DNA from 2 places in the Faecalicoccus sp. LCP19S3_E2 genome. Region 2 is predicted to be linked to the other one. Evidence: a T-box and tRNA genes for the amino acid it is inferred to sense, from the RefSeq annotation. Region 2 holds a T-box; the other holds one or more tRNA genes.

Region 1 (8,160 bases), on a different contig from region 2:
ATCACCAGATCGATCAACATATTCGTACCCGTGCTGGACTGCTCATTTTGCATTCTGGATTTGATCTGTTCATCCCAGGCATCAATTTCTTCCTGCTTCTCCTGAATCTTTTGTTCCAGAGCCTTGATCTCTTCTTCAATCTTCTGAATGGCACTTTCCTTTTCCTGGATCTGTCCTTCCAGCTGTTCCTGCAGTTCCTTTTGCGTTTTGGCCAGCTGCTCCATCTTATCTGTATCTTCTTCTAAAGAAGCGATATCTTTACTATATTGTTTTATATCTTCCTGCAGCTGATCATAGCGCTGCTGCTGATAATCCTGAAAAGCCTGGCATGCTTTCACACCATCTGCAGATGATTGCGGCTGCGAACAACGTGCGACCCACGCATCGGTATTTGAATAATCCTCCGCATGAACCGGCATCGCAAAAGCCAATGCACAAGCACCTGCGGATAAAAGACTGATTAGATTTCTTTTTTTCATCGTGTCCACCTCAAATACTTTCGACTTGCCAAATAACTACCGATCATCCCTACAAATACACCGATGGCCAGTAGTATGGCACTGATAATTAAAGTAAACGGAAATGGTTTGATCAAAACAAACATATCCGACATAAACATTCCACCAAAGGACTGATATAACGCAGTATATCCAAATACACATAATAAACAAGGACCTAAAGCACCGATAAAACCGTTTAACATTCCCTGCAGCATAAAAGGAAATGTAATGTACCAGTTAGCCGCTCCCACCTGTCGCATGATGCGAATTTCATCTTTTCGCACCTGAATGGTCATCTTGATCGTATTGCGAATCAGGAAAATGGACAAAAAGATCAGTGCTACAATAAAGATCAATCCCCCATAACGAAGACTTGCGAATAAATGCACCATCGTATTAACGGCACCAGTTCCGTAAGTAGCTTCCACAACACCATCCATCTTACTGATTTTGCCGGTGATGGAATCGATTTGTGTATTATCGCTTAACTCGATGATAAATACATCATAGAGTGGATTTTTGTCGCCTGCATATTGTTCAAAGGTTTCGCCATAATCTTCGATCAGCTGATCCAGCTCTTCATCCTTATCGCTGAACCGAACGCTATCTACCCCTTTTATATCCTTCAGTTCAGCTTCCAAGGATTGAATATTCTCTTCACTCATTGTCGGATTGATAGAAACCTGAATGACCAGCTGTTCTTCTATATTTTTTGTAAAACCCGAAACATTCCATGCCAGTACGATCATCAGCATAGAGATCAACAACGCAATCCCAATCACCAAGATCGAAGAAAAGGTCAGCGCAAAATGACGCCGCATATCTTTATTAGCCTGACGGAACAATCGTGGTAAACATTTAAAGAATAAAAGCATCTATCCCACATCCAATCTTTGACATTATATCATACTTGAAAAAAAACCAAAAAAAGTCCATAATTTTACAAAATACGCTTTTGCCTCACATACTTTCACATGATAATCTATTATTTATTTGAAAACTTTCCCTTATAGTATAAGTGTGTTCAGGGAACACGTTAAAAACCCTTCATATCTCTCTCCTAAAAAACAATAAATATGAAACAAGGATAACATCTTAGTCAGAGATGTTATTTTTGTTTGTTTTGATTTTACCTTCGTCCATCATAGCACACTTAACACAGTTGTTCTATAGGCTATAAAATGAAATTACACCATGAAAACACGCTTAAAAATTTTTATAAATTTTTTGAAAAAATGTTTGACACATACAGTAGCAAATGCTATTATTATTGAGCAGTCAGCAAATGGGCCTGTAGCTCAGTTGGTTAGAGCGCACCCCTGATAAGGGTGAGGTCGCTGGTTCAAATCCATTCAGGCCCACCATTTTGTTTTCTGCAAAACCACTTTTGTGGGGTGTTAGCTCAGCTGGGAGAGCACCTGCTTTGCACGCAGGGGGTCAGGAGTTCGATCCTCCTACGCTCCACCATATGTCAATAAGTCCTTTAGATAAAGGACTTTTTTTATTTATAATGTTTTATCAAGTAATAATTCGTAAGACCTTATCCTTCTTTAGAAATCTTTTTCGTTAAGAAATTCAAATCATACCATCAAAAAAGGGAGAGCCAATTCTAGTTCTCCCTTTGATATCACCAGCTTTTTAATGCTGTGATCCATTCATAGATTTTTATCATTTCTATCTTATAAGATAAACTTCATCACCTTACAAGAACATAACAACCCCTGCAAAGAAGATTATATACAAGATGGTCGTCCATCTGGTAAAAAACATCTTTCCGTATCTGTACGTGCAATATTCCTGTTTAAACAATTCTGAAATTCGGTTTCCATATTTATATAATAGATAAACCATTCCGACAAAGCAGGCAAACATTCCCAATAAACATAAAATTGAAAGAATAGGAACACTCATCAGTAAGGCGACCAAATTATTTAAGATGTGCAAAAGAATAGGAATACGCATAGAATTCTCTTTTAAACTTACATACCCCAAAAAACATCCGATAAAAAATGAAGTAATGCCTTGTTGAAGGTTTAAGTGCATCATCGCAAACAACATGGAACTGACCAATATCGCAAACACTCTATGATATTGATCTAAAGTTCTCAGTATGATACCTCTAAATAAGATCTCTTCAAAAAAAGGCCCCAGAAGAACAATATAGAGAAGGATCAAACCATCAAAGAGTATGTTTCCGGTAAAAAAAGTCTGTATTCCACTGCCAACAGAGCCATGTATCATGCCTAGAATCGCATGAATCAAAGAATATGTGATTGAACAAAAGAAATTCAACCCCAATAGAAAAACCAGATATTTTCCCATTCCTTTTACTTTCTTTGACAATCCATCAAAAGAAGGACGCAACCACACTGCCCCTATCCCGGCCATGAAAGCTGTCAAGAACATCGGAATAAGATAAGCTAATAAAATCATGATTTGATACCTTCCGTAAAATGGAAGAGGCAAAAAACGCATCAGAAAGGAAAATACCGCTAAACAAATATAGGGTAAGATCCCATGCATCAACATCAAAGCGGAGATATTGCGAAATTCTTTTTTTGCCCTTGTAAAAAGTTCTATCTGCATAGGCTCATTCTAACAAAGTATGCCCATTTTGTCTAAAGACTTTTTGACCTCATCCAAAATATCTTGCGAACGAGCGGTAATGGTATGATAATGAATGCCTTGCGTTAAATTGTTCAAAGGCTGGCTTTTTCCCTGCTGAATCTGGTTTAGAAACTCTTTGACATCTCGGCGGCTGGAAAGAGAAAGTTTGGCTTCCAGTTTTCCGTATGTCGCATGTTCCACAAATACATCATGAACTGTCGCCCCACAATCTACGATCGTTTCAAGCTCCTGCTGCATCTGCTCCATCGAATGATTGACCTTGACTACCATCGAATATTCCTGATTGGGCAAGATATAGCCTCTGTTTGTGGAAATGATTGGCATGTTCAATGCCCTAAGTAAAGCGATATCCTGCACGATGACCTGTCTGGATACATGAAGACTTTTCGCAAGCTTGTCCCCGGATAAAGGCTGCGGGCTTTCCTTCAGCTTCTGTTCCAAAGCTTTTAATCGTTCTTCTTTTTTCATATTACACCGCTTTTAGATTCTTTAAAGAAAGATCAAGGATCTTAGAGGAATGTGTCAAAGCCCCACTGGAGATATAATCCACACCGGTAGATGCTAAAGCGGCGATGTTTTCTTTTGTGACATTTCCGCTGCATTCTGTTAAGGCCCTACCCTGAATATACTGTACAGCCTCTTTCATTTGATCAATGCTCATATTATCCAACATGATGATATCCGCACCAGCCTCTACGGCTTCTTTGACCATGTCCATATTTTCAACTTCAACTTCAATCTTTCGCACAAAGGAGGCATATTCTTTGGCCAGCTCTACCGCTTGACGAATTCCTCCGGCTGCAGCGATATGATTATCTTTTAAAAGAATTCCATCGCTCAAGTTATAACGATGATTATAACCTCCACCGACTTTTACCGCATATTTTTCAAATACACGCATATTCGGCGTTGTTTTTCTGGTATCCAACAAACGAATGCCCGTTCCTTTTAAAAGATCGGCCGTCTGTCTTGTATAGGTCGCAATGCCTGACATTCTCTGCAGATAATTTAATGCTGTTCTTTCTGACGTCAATAAAGAGCGAATATCCCCATAGATTTCCGCAACGACCTCTCCTTTGTGTACATGATCCCCATCATTGAAAAAGAAAGACACTTCTGTCTTAGAATCCACCAACTGAAAAACTCTTTCAAAAACCGGAAGTCCGGCAATGATGCCATCTTCCTTACAAATCAACTGTACACTTCCTGATTGATAGCCTTTCATGATCGCATTGGTGGTAATATCTTCACTTGTCACATCTTCACGCAATGCCTGTAAGATCAAAGTATCCACATTCATGGACATAGTAATGGAATTCATTTTTCTACCTTCTTTCTTCCTTTTTATGACCTCTCGTACCATCGATGCATATTTTGTAACATCCAGATCTTTCATGGTCGTTTGAATCAGCTTCTCAAAATTTAAACATATTTTCGCTGTTTTGATGCTTAGATCCTTCATAGCTCTTCGGGCAAAGACCAAAGACTCCAGTAAGGAATTGCTGGCTAAACGATTTTCCCCGTGCACACCATTACATGCGGTTTCGCCGATCGCATACAATTGATCCATCGTCGTTCTGGAATACGCATCGACATGAATACCGCCCATAAAATAATGCTGTCCCGGCACAACGGGAATCCATTCTTTTGTGCAGTCAAAGCCTTCCTGCAGGCAATGTTGATAGATATGCGGAAAGTGAGAAAGGATTTGTTCTTTACCCAACACGGTCATATCCAACCATACAAAGGGCGTATCATCTTTTTTCATCTGCTGATAGATTTTCTGTGTTAAAAGATCCCTTGGCAAAACCTCGTCGGCAAACCGTTTGCCGTATTTATCATAGAGCTTTGCCCCTTCCCCGCGCACACTTTCACTGATCAAGAAACGTCTTCCTTTTTTCTTGGAATACAGCGTTGTCGGATGGATCTGAATATAATCCGGATTCTCCAGTGCGATATGATGACGAAGGCTAATGGCTAACGAATCTCCGGTCAAATGCGGATAATTTGTTGAATTGTTAAAGAGTCCGCCGATTCCTCCGGTTGCCAAAAGGGTAAAATTACTTTGTATCGCAAACAACTCTTCTTCTTTCTTCGCAACTATGCCATAACAAGTATTGTCTTCTTCCAAGATATCCAACATCGTAGTATTTTCCATAAACGTCAGATTTTTACGTTTCTTTGCTTCCTCTAATAAATGAGAAGTGATCTCTTTACCTGTAATATCTTCATGAAACAAGATGCGAGGATGTGAATGACAGCCTTCTTTGGTATAGACAAAATTTCCCTGCGCATCTTTTGTGAATCGAACACCATAGCTTTCCAGCTCGGCAATGACATCCGGCGAGGATTGAATCATGATATCCACAGACTGTCTGCGGTTCTTATAATGACCGGCTCTGATCGTATCCTTAAAAAAACTTTCATAATCCGATGGATCCTTCAGTACACATATACCACCCTGTGCCAAAAACGAATCACTTTCTTCCAAAGTCGTCTTACAGATCAAAAGCACTTTTTTATACTTGGGCGCATGTAAAGCCGCAAAGAGTCCACTGCATCCTGTTCCTACGATCAAAATATCGGTTTGAATCACATTCATGCCTTGGCCATCTCCAACATCGCATCCATGGACTTTTTAGCTTTAACCATAACTTCTTCATCTAACACGATTTCATTTTTTTCATTCGATAAGACATCATACACTTTATCCAGAGTCACTTTTTTCATATTGACACAGACAAGCTTATCGCTCATAATATGAAATTTTTTGTTCGGATTTTGTCTTTTCAGTTCGTAGAGCACACCCATCTCGGTACCGATGATAAATTCGGTATGCTCACTCTTAGTCGCATACTGTAAAATCCCTGCCGTGCTGCCGGCATAATCGGCCAGCTCAACCACTTCCTTTTTACATTCGGGATGCACTAAGACCAATGCCTTTGGATACTTTTCTTTTGCTTGTAAAACATCCTCTTTAGACATGCGATGATGTGTAATACAATAACCATCATTTAAGATCACATTCTTTTCCGGAACCTGTTCCTTTACAAAAGAGGCCAAATGCTGATCCGGGATAAAATAAATATTCTTTTGTGGTAAGTTCCTGACGATCTTTACCGCATTGGAACTGGTCACACAGACATCACTCAATGTTTTTAGTTCAGCCGTTGAATTGACGTAACAGACGACCGCAAGATCATCAACTTCTTTTCGCATCTTACGAATATTGGAAACAACCGCCATATGTGCCATAGGACAATCGGCATTCATATCCGGCATCAGTACCTTTTTATCTGGATTTAAGATCTTGGCACTCTCTCCCATAAAGCGAACACCGGCAAAAACGATAATTTGTGCATCGGTTTCCTTTGCCTTTTTTGCCAGTGCAAATGAATCACCGACAAAATCCGCAACATCCTGCACATCTCCTTCAACATAATAATGAGCTAAAATAATCGCATTCTTCTCTTGTTTTAGCTTTTGTATATCTTCCTTCATTGACATGTTGGTATCCTCCTAAAGATTGTCTAGGACATTATACAATGTGTAAAGTCAACTGACAAGACAGTAAATTTAAAAGAATACTTTGATTCGAATCAAAGAAAACATGATACACTTAATCATAAAGGGGGAGATGAAAATGAAATATGATTTTACAACGATCCTTGATCGAGAAGGACACGATGCCTTGGCCGTTGACAGCTTGCCTATCTCGGATGCGACAGTCAAAGAGGGCTTTTCAAAGATTCCGATGTGGGTAGCCGACATGAACTTTCCGGTACTTCCTGCCATTCAAGAATCCATTTTTTCACGTTTAAATGAACCTCACTTTGGTTATTTTACGATTCCGGATGCTTATTATGATGCCATTATCTCCTGGCAGAAATCACAAAATAACCTGCTTGTAAAGAAAGAACATATTGGCTATGAAAATGGTGTATTAGGCGGCCTCAGCAGTGTTGTTCAAGCTTATACCGCTAAAAAAGAACCCGTTTTGGTTCATGCGCCCACCTATATTGGTTTCACCAAGACTTTAAAGAATTTAGATCGAACGATCATTCACTCCGATTTGATTCAGGATGAAAATGGAATTTGGCGTATGGATTATGAAGATATGGATCGTAAGATCAAAGCCCATCAAATTAAAGTTTGTATCTTTTGTTCACCACACAATCCAACCGGTCGTGTTTGGGAAAAAGAAGAAATTGAAAAGGCCATGGAGGTTTATCGAAACAATCAGTGTATTGTCATCAGTGATGAAATATGGAGCGATTTGATTTTGCCGGGTCATCAACATATCCCAACACAATCGATTTCAAGAGATGCACGAGGAAGAACGGTTGCCTTATACGCACCATCTAAAACCTTTAACTTGGCCGGCCTTGTAGGCTCCTACCATATTATTTATAATCCTATCATCAAAGAAGAAGTTTTACGTGTAGAAAACGCATCTCATTATAATTCACCAAACATTTTTTCCATTTATGCATTGTTAGGTGCTTATAGCCAAGAAGGAAAAGAATGGGTAAAAGAGCTTTGCGAAACGATCCAAAACAATATTGACTATGCACTCGATTATATCCAATCCCACTTTAAAGGAATTAAAGTGGCCAGGCCACAAGGAACCTATATGTTGTATCTGGATTGCACAGAGTATTTAGAGGAACAGGAAATCAGTCTTGATGAGCTGCTCAGAAAAGGAATAGAAGTCGGTGTGTTATGGCAGGATGGAAGACCTTTCCAGAAAGAAAATACGATTCGTATGAATCTGGCATTACCGCTTTCTAAAGTCAAAGAAGCCATGCAGCGATTATCGGATTTCGTGTTCTCAGAAGAAAATTCTCTATAAGTAAAAGAAGAGTATTTGTACAAGTTTTCATACAAATACTCTTTTCTCATTGTGCAATTATAGACAGAACACAAGTCCTGTTTCGCTCTCTGTTAGTGTCCCAATCCACAAAATATATATCTCCAAATTCACCGGTCAACATTTTACCATCTTCAATCGTTACCATAATACTAGAGCCTA
Region 2 (8,160 bases):
TATTTGTATTCTATCAACGATGGTACTGGTGATGTTATCGACTACGTTATCGTTATGGAATGGTATGCAGGATATTTTAGATCAAAGATATCCACGAGAAATCATTGTCTCTTTACGCGACTATGATTTATATACGACAAAAGATCGATTGATGCAGGTCGTTAAAGATCAAAATATTCAGGTCAAGGACGAGATGTTTTACCGCTATTCATCAATGAGTGGACTCTTACATGGAAATGCGGTGGATCTAGGTTTGGATCAAGGTGGCCTTAGTGATGTCAATGATGCGATCACCATCTATATGATTCCATTAGAAGACTACAATGAAGCTATGCATTCACAAGATACATTAGATCCCGGACAAGTTATGATCTATGGCTTACGCATTGATTATGAACAGCCGGAAATTCGTATCGGGGATCAAAGCTTCCAGGTCAAAAAAAAGTTAAATCAATTTATGGATAACCAGGAAGCGGCCAGTACGGTCAGTCCCAGCTTATTTATTGTGATGGATAATGTGGATACGGTCTTAAAAATGCAGGAAATCCAGGAACAAAGCTATGAAGTCACAAATCGACCAACGAGTGTATTTGCCTTTGACAGCGAAGATTCACGTTCTCAAAAAGAAATCGCATCTCTTTTCAATGTATTAAATAATACGGAGGATTTTGAAAGTGAAAAAGATTATACCTGGGTTTATACGGAGTGTAGGGATACCGATCAAATCAATATGTTAGGATTATATGCCGGATTCTTATTCCTGGGTATCTTCTTAAGCATCTTATTTGTGATCGCAACTGTATTGATCATGTATTATAAGCAGATCACGGAAGGTTATCAAGATAAGGAACGCTTTGAAATCATGGAAAAGGTCGGTCTGGAGAAAAAAGATATTCGTCGCTCTATCAATTCACAGGTGCTCACGGTATTTTTCCTGCCATTGATCGTCGCCGGTATCCATATTGCGTTTGCCTTACCTTTGATCGATAAACTGATGGGTCTATTATACTTTGATAATATCAAACTGTTTATTTTGACAACTGCCATTTGTTTTGGTGTCTTTGCCTTGATCTATTGCGTTGTATATGTCTTGACCTCTAAAGTGTATTATCGTATCGTGAAGGCAAGATGATAAAGAAGATTGGCAAGCTTATAGCTCTGATTTTCCTGCTGGCAGCCATGAGCGTAGGATGTCTTGCGGGACTTGGCTATATGGATTATAAAGAAGCAATAGATCAGACAAGCATTGAAGACAAGATGGAAAGCATTCAAAGCCATGAAGATTACGTTACTTTGGAACAGTTTCCGGAATTATATCGTAAAGCTGTGGTAGCGGTAGAGGACCATGATTTTTATGAACATCAGGGCATTGATTTGGAAGACATCGGACGAGCCATCTTAAATAACTTAAAGGTCATGTCGTTTGTGGAAGGTGGTTCAACGATTACTCAGCAGCTGGCCAAAAATGAATTTTTCACCCAGGATAAGAACTTTGTACGTAAATTTGCCGAGATTTTTATGGCCTTTGATATCGAAAGCAAATATTCTAAAGATCAAATCTTAGAGCTTTATGTCAATTCCATTTATTTTGGAGAAGGCTATTACGGTATTCATGCGGCCAGTCTTGGATATTTTCAAGTCGATCCTGCCGATTTAAATGAAGCCCAATGTATTTTATTAGCCGGTATTCCGAATGCGCCCAGCGTTTACTCTTTAAATGTGAATCCGGTTCTTGCGAAACAAAGGGCAAAACAAGTATTACGGCAGATGGTCAAATATTCTTTTCTATCAGAGGATGAGGCACAGAATATCGCTTACCAGCTTGATCAAATGATCGTTGGTTAGACATAAATTACGGAATGTAAGCGATCGCAAATTTGTGAAAAACGACTGGTTGTGATTTCTCAAGAATTTCACTTTTCAAATTGTTTTTCTATGATATAATACTTGAAGACAGGAGGTACTACCCATGGGATTTATGGACAAGGTAAAAGATTTCGTAGCACCAATCGAAGAAGAAGATGAAGGATACGAAGCGCAGCCAGTTGAAACTGTAAGCAATGAAACAGAGGCTGAACCTCAAAATCGATATGAAAGACCAAAAGCAAGAACAAATTCAGCGACTTTAAATGCTAAGACAAAGATGGTTTTATTCGAACCTAGAAGTTTTGGAGAAGCCGAAGAAGTAGGACAGCGTTTGAAAGAGGGACGTGCCGTTGTAGTCAATCTGCATAAGCTGGATCGTGACTATGCACAACGTACCATTGATTTTTTAACAGGTGTTGTCTTTGCACTGGATGGAAAGATCCAGAAGATTGGTCAGAACGTCATTTTGTGTTCACCAGCTGAAATTGGTGTACAGGGATCGATTTCTTTAGGAAATCCAGATGACTTTGAAGACTAAGGCTGAATCTGAGATAAGAAGTACATACTATAGAGGTCATGAGTTGTTTATTGCCCGTTTACAGGATCAATTTGATCTTGCGAAACAAAGGCAAATACCGGTCTTGACCTCTTTTTTAACGCCTGTAGAACAAAGAATTGTGGCACAACAGGCGCCCAAAGATCTTTTTGTCTCATTTTATGGCGGTTATGAAAATGCGGTTCGCAAGATGGCTTGTATCCAGCCGATGGATTTGGAACCAAACTACGATTATGTGATCTTAAAAAGCACATATATTCCACAAAAAAGAGTCTGTACACACAAGGATGTGCTTGGAGCTTTAATGCATTTAGGCCTGCAAAGAAATCAGCTCGGCGATATCTTTGTTGATGAGAATCAAATCCTTTTGGTCTGTAAAGAAGGAATGACAGACTTTATTTGTCAGGAATGTCATAAGATTGCCAATGCTATTGTCCGTTTTAAAGAAGATTATACGGTTGTTTTCCCAACAGCTTCTACTGAAATCATTAAGGTTCATGTCGCATCCCTTCGCATGGATGCGATTGTGGCAGCCTTAGCCCATTGTTCACGCTCGAAAGCCATGGATTTATTACGGAGTGGATTTGTGAAGTTGAACGATGTTGTTCTTGAAGAAAACGATCGATTGTGTAATAATGATTACGTTTCTATACGTAAGGTAGGTCGCTTTCAGTTTTTAGGTGTGGAAAATCACACACGAAAGGACAGACTGATCTTGCGTTTTGAAAAATATGTATAGGCAAAGACAAAGACAAGTCGGTTTCTACATGTTTCAATCAGAGAGCAATCGGTTGGTGAAAAGATTGTATGAGGCAGGATACCGGTATCCCTTTGGAGCTGAATTTCTGAAAGAAAATAGTAAGAAATTCCGGATGATTCCGTTATCTTATTGAGGGCACAGTGTATCTGTGAACTAAGGTGGTACCGCGTTTTTAACGTCCTTGGAAAAGGACGTTTTTTTTATGAAAGCAGGAGGAAAAAAGATGGATTATAAAGAAACGTTGCATATGCCAAAAACTGCTTTTGAAATGCGAGGCAAGCTTCCGACAAAGGAACCTGGATTTCAAAAGAGATGGCAAGATCAAAAACTGTATGAAAAAATGTTGGAAAGAAGAAAGGATGCCAAATCGTTTGTATTGCATGATGGCCCGCCTTATGCCAATGGCGATATTCATTTAGGACATGCCTTAAATAAAATCTTAAAGGATGTCATCAACAAATCTCACTTTATGTTAGGAGAAAAGGTTCCTTATATTCCGGGCTGGGATACTCACGGACTTCCGATTGAAACGGCTGTCACAAAGCTTGGTTATGATCGCAAGAAGATCGGTATTGCCGAATTTAGAAAGATTTGTTACGACTTTGCGATGAAGCAGGTAGAAAACCAGAAGAAAGGTTTCTTATCCTTAGGATCGATCGGGGATTATGATCATCCGTATATTACATTACAGAAGGAATTTGAAAAACATCAGATCGAAATCTTTGCGGATATGGCATTGAAAGGCTTGATCTATAAAGGATTAAAACCGGTTTACTGGTCACCAAGCAGTGAATCCGCTCTTGCCGAAGCTGAGGTCGAATATAAGGATATCAAATCACCAACGATCTATGTGAAGTTCCAGGTCAAAGACGGAAAAGGTGTTTTAGATACTGATACTTATTTTGTCATCTGGACGACAACACCATGGACCATTCCGGGAAATCTGGGAATCTGTGTGCATCCGGATATGACCTATGCTTTGGTTAATACAGACAAGGGAAAACTGATCATGTTGGAGGAACTGGTAGAGCAGTTATGTCCAAAATTTGAATGTGAAACGTTTGAAATCATCAAAACGTTCAAAGGTAGTGAATTTGAATACATCACCTGCACTCATCCTTTGTATCCGGAACGTGAAAGTTTGTTGATGCTGGCTGACTATGTAACGGCGGATGCCGGTACTGGTTGTGTGCATACGGCACCGGCTTTTGGTGAAGACGACTTTAATACAGGAATGCGCTATAAGCTGCCGGTTTATTGTAACGTAGATGAGCAGGGGCGCATGATGGAATCCTGCGGAGAATGGCTTGCCGGACAATATGTAGAAGATGCCAATAAGACAGTTACAATGAAGCTGGACGAATTAGGGGCTTTATTAAATCTAACCTTTATTACGCACTCGTATCCACATGACTGGCGTACTAAAAAACCAATCATCTTCCGTGCTACGACACAATGGTTTGCCTCTATTGATAAAATTCGTGATGAACTGTTGGAACAGATTCATTCCATCAGCTGGGTACCTAGCTGGGGCGAGGGAAGAATGCACAACATGATTGCCGATCGTGGCGACTGGTGTATTTCTCGTCAACGTGCCTGGGGTGTACCAATTCCAATCATCTATGGAGAAGACGGAACGCCTTTGATGGATCCGGTTATCTTTGAACATGTAGCCAAGTTAGTTGGTGAATATGGATCCAATGTATGGTTTGAAAGAGAAGCCAAAGATTTATTGCCGGAAGGTTATACAAACGAACATTCGCCAAACGATCTCTTTAAAAAGGAAACTGATACGATGGATGTTTGGTTTGACTCCGGTTCCAGTCATACCGGTTGCATGATCGAACGTGGTTTTGACTATCCGGTTGATTTATACTTTGAAGGTTCTGACCAGTATCGTGGCTGGTTTAACTCTTCTTTGATCATCGGTACAGCTGTTTATGGGAAAGCACCGTATCGTCAGGTTTTATCTCATGGCTTTGTCATGGATGAAAAAGGCGTTAAGATGTCTAAATCGCAATGGAATGCCGTAGCACCAAGTGAAATCACTAAGAAATACGGTGCCGATATCTTACGTTTATGGGCCTGCAGTGTGGACTATCAGGCAGACTGTTCCATGGGGCAAAACATCTTAAAGCAGATCAGTGAAAACTATCGTAAGGTCCGCAATACGTTCAGATTCCTGATGGCCAACTTAGATGATCAGGCATTCACAAAAACAGATTGTCTGCCTTTTGATGAACTGGATGCCTTAAATCAATACATTCTGATTCGTTTAAATGATGTCGTACAATCTTGTGAAAAAGCATATGTGGAATATCGTTTTGCCGATGTTGTACAAACTTTAAGCAATCTGATGACAAATGAATTAAGTGCTTATTATCTGGATTACACAAAAGATATCTTATACATTGAAAATATCGATGATAACCAGAGACGTCAGGTACAAACCGTGCTTTATACAGCTGTTGAAGTCTTGACAAAATTGTGGGCACCGATCTTATGCCATACCTGTGAGGAAATCAATGACTTCATGCATTTTGATGAAGAATCGATTCACTTAACCGCATTTAAATCTTTGGAGTTAAACTTCGATACGGATGCTTTACGTGAAAAGATGGAAACATTGTTCAAGGTTCGTAAAGATGTATTGAAGGCTATGGAGGAATCCCGTGCACAAGGTGTGATTGGTAAATCCCTGGAAGCCAAGGTCAGCGTACATGTGGACGACCAAACGAAAGCCATCATGGAAGAAATCGTGAAGAAACCACAACAATGGTTGATCGTTTCCCAGTTTGCCTTTAGCAATGAAGAACTTCCAATGTATGAGTTCTGCGGTGTAAAAGTTGAACATGCCGATGGTCATGCCTGTCCTCGTTGTTGGAACTACACAACCAGTGAAAACGAAGATGGACTTTGCGATCGCTGCGCACATATCTTACATAAATAACAACAAAAAAGAAGTTGTTCTGGAAAGGATACTATTTCCAAACAGCTTCTTTTATTTTAAAGATACACTATCCAGTTTTTTGGTCGGCATAAGATAAATTAGCAAATCTTTATCTTGATTTTTACCAAAATAAGAAAAACCTACACTTTCATAAAATTTTCTAAGTTTAGATTCATTTTTACAGTCAATATGAATAATTGGACTTGGGCTGCATTTATTTTTTCTTTTATCCTATGAAATGCTAATTCGATTAATGATGTACCACTTATTAATTGATTATAGTTATTATGATAATTTTTTGAGAGTTGACCAATTAAATGTGTATTGATGTGCCTTCCAAATGAATAGATAGTACCAAAAAATTTTTCTTTTGAGCCCTTGATATTTTAGAATCCAACACAAGATGACCTGATGCCAGGGAGTAGACTCCACATAGTTTTGAATCATTATTATTGATTGCATAGACTAAATAGGTTCTAGCTAAATTAACTTTTTCAAAATCTATAGCCTTTAACTTCAAAAAATATTCTACATCTTTGTTTAAGGGACAAGAAAACTCAGCAAGAATTTTTTGGATGTCATCGTTGCTGAGTTTTAATTTATAGATTAAATCATTAAGGCAGACCGTTTTATAAACAGATTTATTCATTTAATCCTAAAATTCGTAGAAGTTCTTCTTTGTCTCTAACATCTTGATGTCCCTTTACTGTTTTAAGTTCAAGCTTCCGTGTATCCAACATGATATTACGAATTCTTTTTAAATCAGACCGGTTAATAGTATATACATCAGTAAAACTTTTTGTTGCCATAAGGACACCCCACTTTCTGCTTATATAGTATATGAATTCAATAGGTTTTATAAGTGAAAAATATTAACGTATTGCTTTGTTAAGGCTAACCATTTTTAAAAAATTTTTAAAAGGATTTCCTTCTTTCAATCGTATTAAGGGTGAAAAGGAGGAAATGAGGATGAAAGAATTAACACTTTTGATTGGTACTTGTATTAGCTGTTGTATGAGTGGCGGATTTACCAACACCAATTTACAACCTATCTTTGAAAATGATATGGTAAGAATGAATGTACAATTAAATACTTTGGATGGCAATCAAGATGGTATTTGTGATTATCAAGATGGATATTATTTCTGTTTGGATAAAGATCACAAGAATTGTATTTTTTATGAAGATGATGATCAAAACGGTATTTGCGATCATTGTCAGAGAAAAGAGAGTTCAGCCAATGTGAGTCGTGCACAAAAACATGTAAAACATAGAACGTATTCAAATTTACGATAGGAGCGATACAATGCGTAGCGAGCGGGAAGTGAGTCAGGCTATCGATAAATATGTGAATCTGATCACACGAATTTGTTTTCTGTATTTGAAAAATGAAGCGGATACACAAGATGTCTTGCAGAGTGTCTTTTTGAAGTATTTAAAACACGATAAACCTTTTGAAAGTGAAGAGCATGAAAAGGCATGGTTTATCCGTGCCAGCATTAATGCCTGTAAAGATATTCTGAAAAAATTTTTTCCACTCGCATATCGTATCTTTAGATAAAGTTGAACAGTTTTTTTTAACAGAACCACCTCAGCATCCGGAAGTATTGGAAGACGTTTTGTCCCTTCCGCAAAAGTATCGCTCTGTGATTTATTTATATTATATATGAAGGATATAAAGAAACAGAAATTGCCAGGATCTTAAAGAAAAAAGTCAATACGATCTATACGTGGATGTTTCAGGCAAAACGATTATTAAAAAAGCAGTTGGGAGGTGAATGGGATGCGTCTTGAAATCCAAGAAGATTTTGATAAGATTCAGTGTACAAATCAAATCAAAGAAGAAACAAAGCAGTTTATTGATGATCAAATGCATCACAAGAAAAGATGGGGTTTAAAGTTAGCACTTTCCTTTGCGGTAACTTTACTTGTTTGTGGCTTTAGCTACTGGTTTTACTTTATTCCGGTTGTGACTATTACATTAGATGGAGAAACATCTATCGAATTACAGATCAATCGTTTAGATCG

What was found. A T-box is a leader RNA that pairs with one kind of tRNA and senses whether it is charged. The one in region 2 lies ahead of ileS (isoleucine--tRNA ligase), so its partner is inferred to be a tRNA-Ile.
Region 1: it has a tRNA-Ile gene. The T-box ahead of ileS (isoleucine--tRNA ligase) is inferred to sense a tRNA for this amino acid. The anticodon was not compared.

What each region holds. Positions count from the first base shown of each region.
Region 1 covers NZ_JBQKEP010000015.1:6,637-14,796, forward strand. Annotated here, with positions in the region: gene ACTQX6_RS10905 (murein hydrolase activator EnvC family protein) at 1-479, opposite strand, end outside; gene ftsX (permease-like cell division protein FtsX) at 476-1,375, opposite strand; tRNA gene ACTQX6_RS10915 (tRNA-Ile) at 1,788-1,864, shown strand; tRNA gene ACTQX6_RS10920 (tRNA-Ala) at 1,892-1,967, shown strand; gene ACTQX6_RS10925 (CPBP family intramembrane glutamic endopeptidase) at 2,202-3,086, opposite strand; gene ACTQX6_RS10930 (transcription repressor NadR) at 3,096-3,596, opposite strand; gene ACTQX6_RS10935 (L-aspartate oxidase) at 3,598-5,730, opposite strand; gene nadA (quinolinate synthase NadA) at 5,727-6,635, opposite strand; gene ACTQX6_RS10945 (MalY/PatB family protein) at 6,772-7,980, shown strand; gene ACTQX6_RS10950 (YjbQ family protein) at 8,027-8,160, opposite strand, start outside.
Region 2 covers NZ_JBQKEP010000003.1:106,670-114,829, forward strand. Annotated here, with positions in the region: gene ACTQX6_RS03850 (ABC transporter permease) at 1-1,132, shown strand, start outside; gene ACTQX6_RS03855 (transglycosylase domain-containing protein) at 1,129-1,845, shown strand; gene ACTQX6_RS03860 (cell division protein SepF) at 1,970-2,404, shown strand; gene ACTQX6_RS03865 (YlmH/Sll1252 family protein) at 2,388-3,161, shown strand; T-box leader at 3,156-3,368, shown strand; gene ileS (isoleucine--tRNA ligase) at 3,406-6,132, shown strand; gene ACTQX6_RS03875 (hypothetical protein) at 6,446-6,781, opposite strand; gene ACTQX6_RS03880 (hypothetical protein) at 6,774-6,941, opposite strand; gene ACTQX6_RS03885 (hypothetical protein) at 7,102-7,428, shown strand; gene ACTQX6_RS03890 (RNA polymerase sigma factor) at 7,439-7,693, shown strand; gene ACTQX6_RS03895 (hypothetical protein) at 7,831-7,926, shown strand; gene ACTQX6_RS03900 (hypothetical protein) at 7,916-8,160, shown strand, end outside.